2 regions of the Parajatrophihabitans canadensis genome follow, and region 2 is predicted to be linked to the other one. Evidence: riboswitches for the same ligand, from Rfam matches in the RefSeq annotation. Region 2 holds a riboswitch; the other holds the start of a gene.
The links. Region 2 has a riboswitch for cobalamin ahead of ACSMXN_RS14560 (putative cobaltochelatase). Riboswitches for the same ligand answer to the same signal wherever they lie in the genome.
Positions count from the first base shown of each region.

Region 1: it holds a riboswitch for cobalamin, as region 2 does, so the genes downstream of both, bluB (5,6-dimethylbenzimidazole synthase) here and ACSMXN_RS14560 (putative cobaltochelatase) in region 2, are expected to answer to the same signal.

Region 1 covers NZ_CM132445.1:2,583,459-2,587,875, reverse strand. The annotation lists gene ACSMXN_RS12580 (M20/M25/M40 family metallo-hydrolase) at 1-1,335, shown strand, start outside; gene ACSMXN_RS12575 (DUF5703 family protein) at 1,381-1,611, opposite strand; gene bluB (5,6-dimethylbenzimidazole synthase) at 1,725-2,363, opposite strand; cobalamin riboswitch at 2,453-2,647, opposite strand; gene ACSMXN_RS12565 (AAA family ATPase) at 2,715-4,417, opposite strand, start outside.
Region 2 covers NZ_CM132445.1:3,003,362-3,007,778, forward strand. The annotation lists gene cobM (precorrin-4 C(11)-methyltransferase) at 2-751, opposite strand; gene cbiE (precorrin-6y C5,15-methyltransferase (decarboxylating) subunit CbiE) at 748-2,031, opposite strand; cobalamin riboswitch at 2,095-2,220, shown strand; gene ACSMXN_RS14560 (putative cobaltochelatase) at 2,423-4,363, shown strand; gene cobO (cob(I)yrinic acid a,c-diamide adenosyltransferase) at 4,395-4,417, shown strand, end outside.

The DNA of each region.
Region 1 (4,417 bases), 420 kb from region 2:
CCCGGATCAAGCACCGCCACGACGGCTGAAAGCGCTGCGGGGGCCGAGGTCGTATCTCTGCTCTCAGATCTCATCCGGATCAACACCTCGAATCCGACGCACCCTGAACGACCAGCGGCAGAATGGGTGGCCGCTCGGCTCGACGAGGTCGGCATCGAATCGGTCATCCTTGAATCCGAGCCCGGCCGTGCATCAACCATCGCGCGGATCAAGGGGACGGACCCGAATCGTAAGCCGCTGTTGATCCACGGCCATCTCGACGTCGTTCCGGCCGAGAAATCGGAATGGTCGGTTGACCCGTTCGCAGGCGAGGTGAAGGACAACTATGTCTGGGGCCGGGGCGCCGTGGATATGAAGAATATGGACGCGATGACGCTTGCCGTGGTCAGGGATTGGTCGCGGCGAGGCATCCAACCGGACCGCGACATCGTCCTCGCCTTCGTATCGGACGAAGAAGCCGGCGGCCTCAAAGGTGCGCACTGGCTGGTCGACAATCATCCTGACTACTTCGCCGACTGCACCGAAGCGATTAGCGAGGTCGGCGGGTTCTCGGTGACAGTTGGGGGCGACCTGCGTCTATATCTGATCCAAACCGCTGAAAAGGGCATCGGGTGGCTCAAGTTGCGCGCAGAGGGGCGACCGGGGCACGGCTCCATGGTGCACGGTGATAATGCCGTAACGGCTCTCGCGCGCGCGGTCACTCGAATCGGGGAGCACGAGTTTCCCGTCCACCTGACTCCGACTGTTCGCGAGTTTTTGAGTCGAATCGCCACCGTGACCGGGTTGCCGATCGATCCCGACGATCCAGGTTCGGCTTTGCCGCAACTCGGCGGTATGGCGCGGATGATTGGTGCATCCCTCCGCAATACGGCGAACCCGACGATGTTGTCCGCGGGATACAAGGCCAACGTCATTCCGTCTTCGGCGGAGGCGACAATTGATGCGCGTTTCCTGCCTGGCCATGAACCGGAGTTGTTCGAGACGATTGATGCGATCATCGCCTCGGCCGCCACGCCTGGCACCTCGATATCCAGGGAGTTCGTCACCAAGGACATAGCAGTCGAGACCGAGTTCGACGGCGAGATCGTCGATGCCATGGCGGCGGCGTTGAAGGCCGAGGACCCGTCCGCGATCGCGGTGCCTTACCTGATGTCGGGCGGCACGGACGCCAAGTCGTTTTCGCAACTCGGTATCCGAAACTTCGGCTTTTCGCCGTTGCTCTTGCCTGCCGATCTTGACTTTTCGTCACTGTTCCACGGCATCGACGAGCGCGTGCCCGTGGATGCGCTGCAGTTTGGCGTGCGCGTTCTCGATCGGTTCCTGAAAGCGTGCTGAGCCACGTTCGTAGCGGTTGGCAGGCCAGCGCCAGCTGAACCCGGGTTAGGCGATCAGACCCGGCATCGGCAGGGCATCAGCCAAGCGGCGTTTACGTCTGAGCAGGATCTGACGGGAGCCGTCCTCGTATTTGCGGACTCGAGCGAGTTCCCAGCCGCCATATTCGGCGTGTAACGCCAGCCGCACCGCCGCGTTCACCCTCGTGACATCGGAGGGGATGCGCAGCGGTGCGTACTCCCAGTCTGGATCAGAGTCCGCCCTGTTCTCTGTCGGCATCCCGCAATTGTGCCTCTAGATGTCATCGAAATCAGCACCCGGGAGCGGATCTGAGCCCACTTTGCCAAAATATGCGGGGATCGGACCGCGCCGATGCGCGCGGTGGCCGTGCCTCAGATCGTTCCATCAGATCGGATGCCATAGCAGTCGTTGTGGATCGCATCGGCAAGCGGTCGACGAGCACGCCAGCCGTGCCGTTCCAGATCGGGAATGGTGGCGAGCTCAGACACGGGACCCACACACAGCCATGCCACCGGGCGTATTTGCGTCGGAATCTTCAACAGGCGCTGCAGAAATTCCTCCCGGTAAAAGGAGACCCAGCCGAGACCGAGTCCTTCTGCCGTCGCTGCCAGCCACAGGTTCTGAATCGCCAAACAGGTGGAATACAAGCCCGCATCGGCAATTGCGTGCCGTCCCAAGATCGCCGGACCACCCCGTTCAGAGTCGTACGTGACGACGATGCCAACGCTCGAGTCCATGATCCCTTCTATCTTGATTCGGCTGAAGGTTCGCTGCTGCACCGTTGTCAACGACTGCTCGAAAACGCGCTTCTCCTCTGATACATGCGCCTTGAAGGCCCGTCGCAATTCCTGGCTACGGACGATGACGAAATCCCACGGCTGAGTCAGGCCCACGCTCGGCGCTGAGTGCGCTGCCCCCAAGACGCGCCGCAGGCTGTCAGGATCGAGTGGCGCACCCGTGAACTCGGCTCGTACGTCGCGCCGGCGCTCGATCGCGTCATAGACGTCCATAAGTGGGCGCAGCGCAGCTCGCGCTTGTGTTGTGTTGTCAGTCCGTTGTGGCGTCGATGTCATGGCAGGCTCCCGCATCCGGCCGCCGAGGCGGCATTCTGAGCGAGGCCGGTCTTCGGACTTCCGGATCGCTGTCGCGAGATCGCCTTCCCAGGCCGTTGAGCCCAGTGACTGCGCAAAGCGCGTGATCTCTGACTAGCCGGTTACCGCAGCGGGCCCTGTGCCGGAGTCGCACCGGCTTTCCGATTCTCCCCGGACGGGGCACCTCGCAGGTATTGCCAAATGGCACCCTAGCCTTCGAGCTGCGATCACAAAGCTGCGGCCATCATCCTCGCCGTAGCGAAGGCCGGTTCAGCCGAGGAAATCGCGTAAGGCGGTTCGTCGCGGCTTTGATCCGATGTCGTGGACAGCGCGGGCCACCGCTGGCCCCGCGCCATGGACGATTGACAGATGCCGCTGCGCCCGCGTCAGTGCCGTGTACACCAACGGACGGGACAACATCCGGCCACCTTCGGGCGGCAGCACCACGATCACCGCACCGAATTCCGAGCCCTGTGCGCGATGGACAGTGATGGCCCAACCGTGACTGATGTCGGCGAGCACCTTGCCGGTAACCTCGGCCGGCCCGGATCCGAAATCTATCGTCACGACCTTGTCGGCGACCTTGGTCACCACTCCGACCTCGCCATTCGCAAACCCTGTCGGCGTCACCTCGAGGTGGTTGGCGGTGGCGACCACCCGATCTCCCACATCGAATCGACCGAACAGCTGTTTAGACACGGGTGGATTCAGTTTCGCCTTGAGGGCCGCGTTGAGGGCGATCGTGCCGGCGGGACCTTTGTGTACCGGCGTCACGACCTGTATCTGCTCGGTTTTGATACCGAGCGCCCGGGGGATCGAGTCCGTCATGAGCTGTACGACGCGGTGCGCGCATTCGGCAGAGCCACGCGCTGGGACGATGACCACCTCCCGATCTGGCGAATCTACGGCTGGCAGATCACCTTCACGGACTGCGGTGGCCAGGCGCGCGATCGCGCCGCCCGCGTCCTGCCGGTAAAGCGTCGTAAGTTCAACGACAGGGACGACGGCCGAGGCAATCAGGTCAGCGAGCACCTGGCCAGGCCCGATTGACGGTAACTGGGCAGCATCGCCGACGATCATCAGGTGGGTACCGTCCGCGCACGCACGCAGCAGCGCGGCGGCGAGTTCCACATCTAGCATCGAGGCCTCATCAACGACGACAAGATCCTGATCGAGCGGCCAGTCAGGTCCGCGCGAAAAGCCGGCTGAGAAATCGACGATAGCGCTGGTGCCGTCCGTACCCGTTGTCGCACGCGGCTGAACGCCGAGCAGACGGTGAATCGTTGTGGCCTCCGCATCGCAGAGCTCGGCCAGGCGCTTGGCCGCGCGTCCGGTCGGCGCCGCCAGAGCCACCGATTTTCCGATCCGTTCCGCTTCACGGACGACCGTCGCCACAGTGCGGCTCTTTCCCGTTCCCGGGCCACCGGTCAACACGCTGACACCGTGGTCAAGGGCGTTGTCGACGGCAGAGCGCTGGACCGAGTCGAGCGCATCAGGATCAATGACCTCAGACTTTCGCCGCTTGCCGGCACGCGCCTTTCCGATAAGTGCGGCGGTATCAGTAAGTCGATGAATCGCCTCGGCAATCGCGCGTTCGGCCTCGGCATACCGTTTGAGAGCCAGTTGAGAATCGACCACCGAATCTAGGGCCTCGACGACCTCACCGGCGCACGCATCGGCGATGGCTTTAGCCGGATCGGCAACTCGGTGAAGTTCTAGATCCACCGTGACTTGCTCTACCGTGCTGACGGTGTGGCCCTCGCGAGCGGCCTGGCTGAGCGACCAGCCGACGAGCGCGCGTGAGCGTCGGGGATCGCCTTGCAGTACACCGGGAATCGCTGCGCGCCCGAGGGCGTCGGCGTCGGCGACCTCTACTCCGGTGAGCTGGAGCAAGCGCCAGGGGTCATCCTTGAGCAACCGCTCCGCCCCTGGGCCAAAGGTTTCCACCAGCCTTCCAGCCAATCTCGCGGGTA
Region 2 (4,417 bases):
TTCAGGAACCGGATCGTTCCCGGCCAGCGGAATAGAGGTAGCTGTCTGGGAAGCCTGCGGCCGCGAGAACCTTGCCCACCACGATGACAGCGGTTCGCTTGACACCACTCGCTCTGACCTGACTCTCGATATCGGCCAGGGTGCCGCGCAAGATGACCTCGTCGGCGCGGCTGGCGTAGGCAACGACAGCAACCGGGCAGTCAGTTCCGTAGTGCGGAATCAGTTCGGACACGACTACGCCGATCCGCTGTACGGCAAGATGAAGAATCAACGTGGCCCGAGCCGCGCCGAGGGCGGGCAGCTGCTCACCACTAGGCATCGGCGTCGCGCGCTCTGCGGTTCGAGTCAGGATGACAGTCTGGCTTACCCCCGGCACCGTCAGCTCGCGCTTGAGAGCAGCCGCGGCAGCCGCGAATGCGGGCACGCCCGGTACCACGTCGTACGGCACGCCCTCAGCGTCCAGGCGTCGCATCTGTTCAGCCATCGCGCTGAAAATTGACGGGTCACCGCTGCACAACCTGGCGACGTCATGACCTTGCCGGTGCGACTGCACCAGCGCAGCAGTGATCTCATCCAATGTCATGCCTGCTGTGTCGATGAGCTCCGCACCGGGCGGACAGTGGGCCAGAACCGCTTGCGGAACGAGGCTCCCCGCATAAAGACAAACCGTGGCCGAAGAAAGAATCGCCTGAGCTCTCAGCGTAATCAGATCCGGAGCTCCGGGACCCGCACCGATGAAATGGACCGTCACGCGCGCCACGTCCATTGCGTAACCGGCATAGCTGGACGCCAACCCCTGAAGTCCCCTACCGGCTCAGCACGCTGAACAGCGATGCGGACGAGTGAGCCGCCTCGTTCAGCGTGCCAGCGAGCAAGAACACTTTCGGTCTCCAGAGTCACACCGTTTGCGACGAGCCGTCCACCTGGGCTCAGGGCGGCTACGCATGCCTCGAGAACACCGGGCACCGAGACCGCCCCGCCAACGAAGATGGCGTCCGGCGCGGCTAGACCTGCCAACGCCCCCGGCGCCTTACCAGTGACAATCTGAATGCCTGGAACACCGAGTGCGTCGGCATTCCTGCGCACGCGTGCGGCGCGGTCCGGACGAGGCTCGATTGAGATTGCACGGCAGTCGGGATAGCTACGCAGCCATTCGATACCAACACTGCCCGAGCCGGCACCGACGTCCCACAAGAGCTGCGCGGGTAAGGGTGCCAGCGCCGCCAACGTGACAGCCCTGATCTCTGATTTGGTGATCTGACCGTCATGCTCAAATGTCGAGTCCGGCAGTCCCGGGCCTCGCGGGATCGGCACGACACCACTGTCCAATCGGAGCTCGATCGCCAATATCGCCAGCGAATGGTCGGCCTGGGGCGACCAGTCGGCCGCCGTCGTCCGGCAGGACGCCTCACCCGGAGCACCTAGCTGGGCAAGCATCGTGAGGGTGCTCGAGCCAAAGCCCAGCCCGACGAGCATGGCGGCGATTGCCGTGCATTGCACTGATGATTCCAACAAGACGAGCACCCGACGATTCGGGTAGAACGCTGCCTGGAGGGCGGCAGTTGGTCGCCCGACGACGCTGAATACGTCAGCCTCCTCGACCGGCCAACCAAGTCGGGCGCAGGCCAATGAGACCGAAGACACATGAGGCAAAACCCGAACCACATCAGCGCCGAAATGACGGACGAGCGTGCCACCAATGCCAAAGAGAAGGGGGTCGCCGCTCGCCAACACGACCAAACGCTTCGCTGCACGTTCAGCGACCAAGGCTGGCAGGGCGGGAAGCAGCGGAGCGGGCCAGGCGCGCCGCTCGGCCACGATTTCGGGCGGTAGCAGCTCCAGCTGCCGTGCGGCGCCGACTACGACGTTTGCGCTGGCCAAAGCAGACCGCGCGCTGACATCCAGGCCATTCCAACCGTCCGCGCCGATGCCGACGACGATGATCGGCTCGAGCGAAGCGTCGAGTGGCGGCTCGACTGGCGGCTCGAGCGGCGGCTCGAGTGGCGGCTCTGGGACCACGGGATCTGGCACAGGTGCAGTCTGCCGCACATGCGACGGGTACCTCACGTTGACTCACGATGCTGGCGATCATTAGGGTGAAGACCGCGTCAAGGCGATAGGAAGCTGGTGAGAATCCAGCACGGTCGCGCCACTGTGAATGGATCCGGTCGACACGGTCGGCATCCGAGTCAGACACTGCGCCTTGACGACGCCCGACGAGTAGGGACGCAGAATCCCTGAAGGAGGCTCCTCATGAAGAGCATTCACGTACCCTCCGAGGGGTAGCGTGAAGCCCGCACCAGCCTCGCAGCTCACGTTTGCCCGCGGCTGAGCGGTCCTGATCGCAATCAGCCAGCCGAGCCGTTCCATTCGTCAGGAGTTTCACCGCGTGTCGCAGTTCCCCTTCACAGCAGTGGTCGGCATGGACGATCTGCGCCTGTCGCTGATCCTCAACGCAGTTTCGCCCGCCATCGGGGGTGTCCTGGTCCGGGGCGAAAAAGGAACGGCGAAGTCAACCGCGGTTCGCGCGCTGGCGACCGTGCTACCCAGACTCGCGATCGTCGAGGGCTGCAGATTCCAATGCGATCCCGGCGAACCCGACCCTGCCTGCCCAGATGGTCCGCATTCGCCAGACCAACCTGTTGCGATCCGACCGGCCCGGCTTGTGGAGCTGCCCGTAGGTGCCAGTGAGGACCGCCTGGTCGGCTCACTCGATATCGAACGGGCACTAACCGACGGGGTCAAGTCTTTCGAGCCGGGCCTGCTGGCCGGCGCGCACCGCGGCGTCCTTTACGTCGATGAGGTCAATCTGCTGCACGATCATCTGGTAGATCTGTTGTTGGACGCGGCAGCTCTGGGTACGTCCTACGTCGAAAGAGAAGGCGTCTCGGTAAGGCACGCCTCCCGCTTTCTGCTGGTGGGCACGATGAACCCCGAAGAGGGAGAACTCCGTCCGCAGCTGCTCGACCGCTTCGGTTTGACCGTCGAGGTATCTGCGCCTCGAGAGCCCGCGCTGCGGGCCGAGGTGGTGCGGCGCCGGCTCGCCTTCGATGCAGACCAAGCACTCTTCCTCGAGCGCTTCGCCGACAGCGAGCGCGAGCTCAGCGACCGCATAGTCGAGGCCAGAAGGCTGTTACCCGAGGTAGAGCTCTCCGACGAGGCGCTGCAGCAGATCACCGCAGTGTGCGCATCCTTCAACGTCGACGGGCTACGAGCGGACATCGTCACCGCGCGGGCCGCATCGGCGCATGCAGCCTGGCAGGGCAGGCGCGAGGTCACCGAAGAGGACGTACGAATCGCCGCCCAGTTGACTTTGCCGCATCGCCGCAGACGGAACCCTTTCGATGCGCCAGGTCTCGATCAAGATCAGTTGGAGCAAGCGCTGGCCGATTCCCGTCCTCCGGAACCTGATCCTGATCCCGATCCCGATCCCACCTCGGCGCCCACCGACCGGGCCGATAGCGACAGCGACGCTCCGCCCAGCGGGGGGCCGGACACCCCAGACACCGACTCGACCGAACGCGGCCCGAACAACTCGTCAGGATCGGGCGAGCGCGTCGCCGCCCCGTCAGCGCCGTTTCGCGCACGCAGATTAGAGGTTCCGGGCCTGGGAGCCGGTGCGGCGGGACGCCGGTCTCGCGCCGAGACCGATCACGGCCGCACGACGCGCGCCCAGCCGCCGATTGCGGCGGTCAAGCACATTCACCTGAATGCCACGATAATCGCGGCCGCACCCCATCAGCGCCGTCGTGGACGTACTGGACCGGGCTTGCTGATCCGCAAAGACGATCTTCGCGAGGCCGTCCGGGAAGGCCGAGAGGGAAATCTGATCTTGTTCGTGGTCGACGCCAGCGGATCGATGGCAGCCAGATCACGGATGAGCGCGGTAAAAGGCGCAGTGCTGTCGCTGTTGCTCGATGCCTACCAGCGCCGCGACAAGGTCGGGCTCATCTCCTTTCGCGGCCAGGACGCCGACTTGTTGCTGCCCCCCACATCGTCGGTCGATGCGGCGGCAACCCGGCTCGAGGTCCTGCCAACCGGCGGTCGCACTCCCCTGACCGCGGGCCTACTGCGGGCACACGAGACGTTGAGAGTCGAGCGCATGCGCGATCCGTTACGCCGTCCATTGCTGGTTGTCGTCACCGATGGTCGCCACACGGCCGGTCAGGATCCAGCGCCCGCAGCACGGCTACTGGCCGAGCAGCAGATTGCGAGTGTGGTCATCGACTGCGAATCCGGTCCCGTACGACTGAACATGGCCGCAGCGCTTGCAGAATCCCTGGCGGGTGATTGCCTACAGCTCTCAGATCTCGCCGCAGGCACGCTGGCCGACGCTGTCCGGGTTCTGAAGAACGCGGCATGAAGCCTCAGAAACGCTTCGGAGGAAGAGCCTGATGCCAAAGGGAATCCCCGAAGC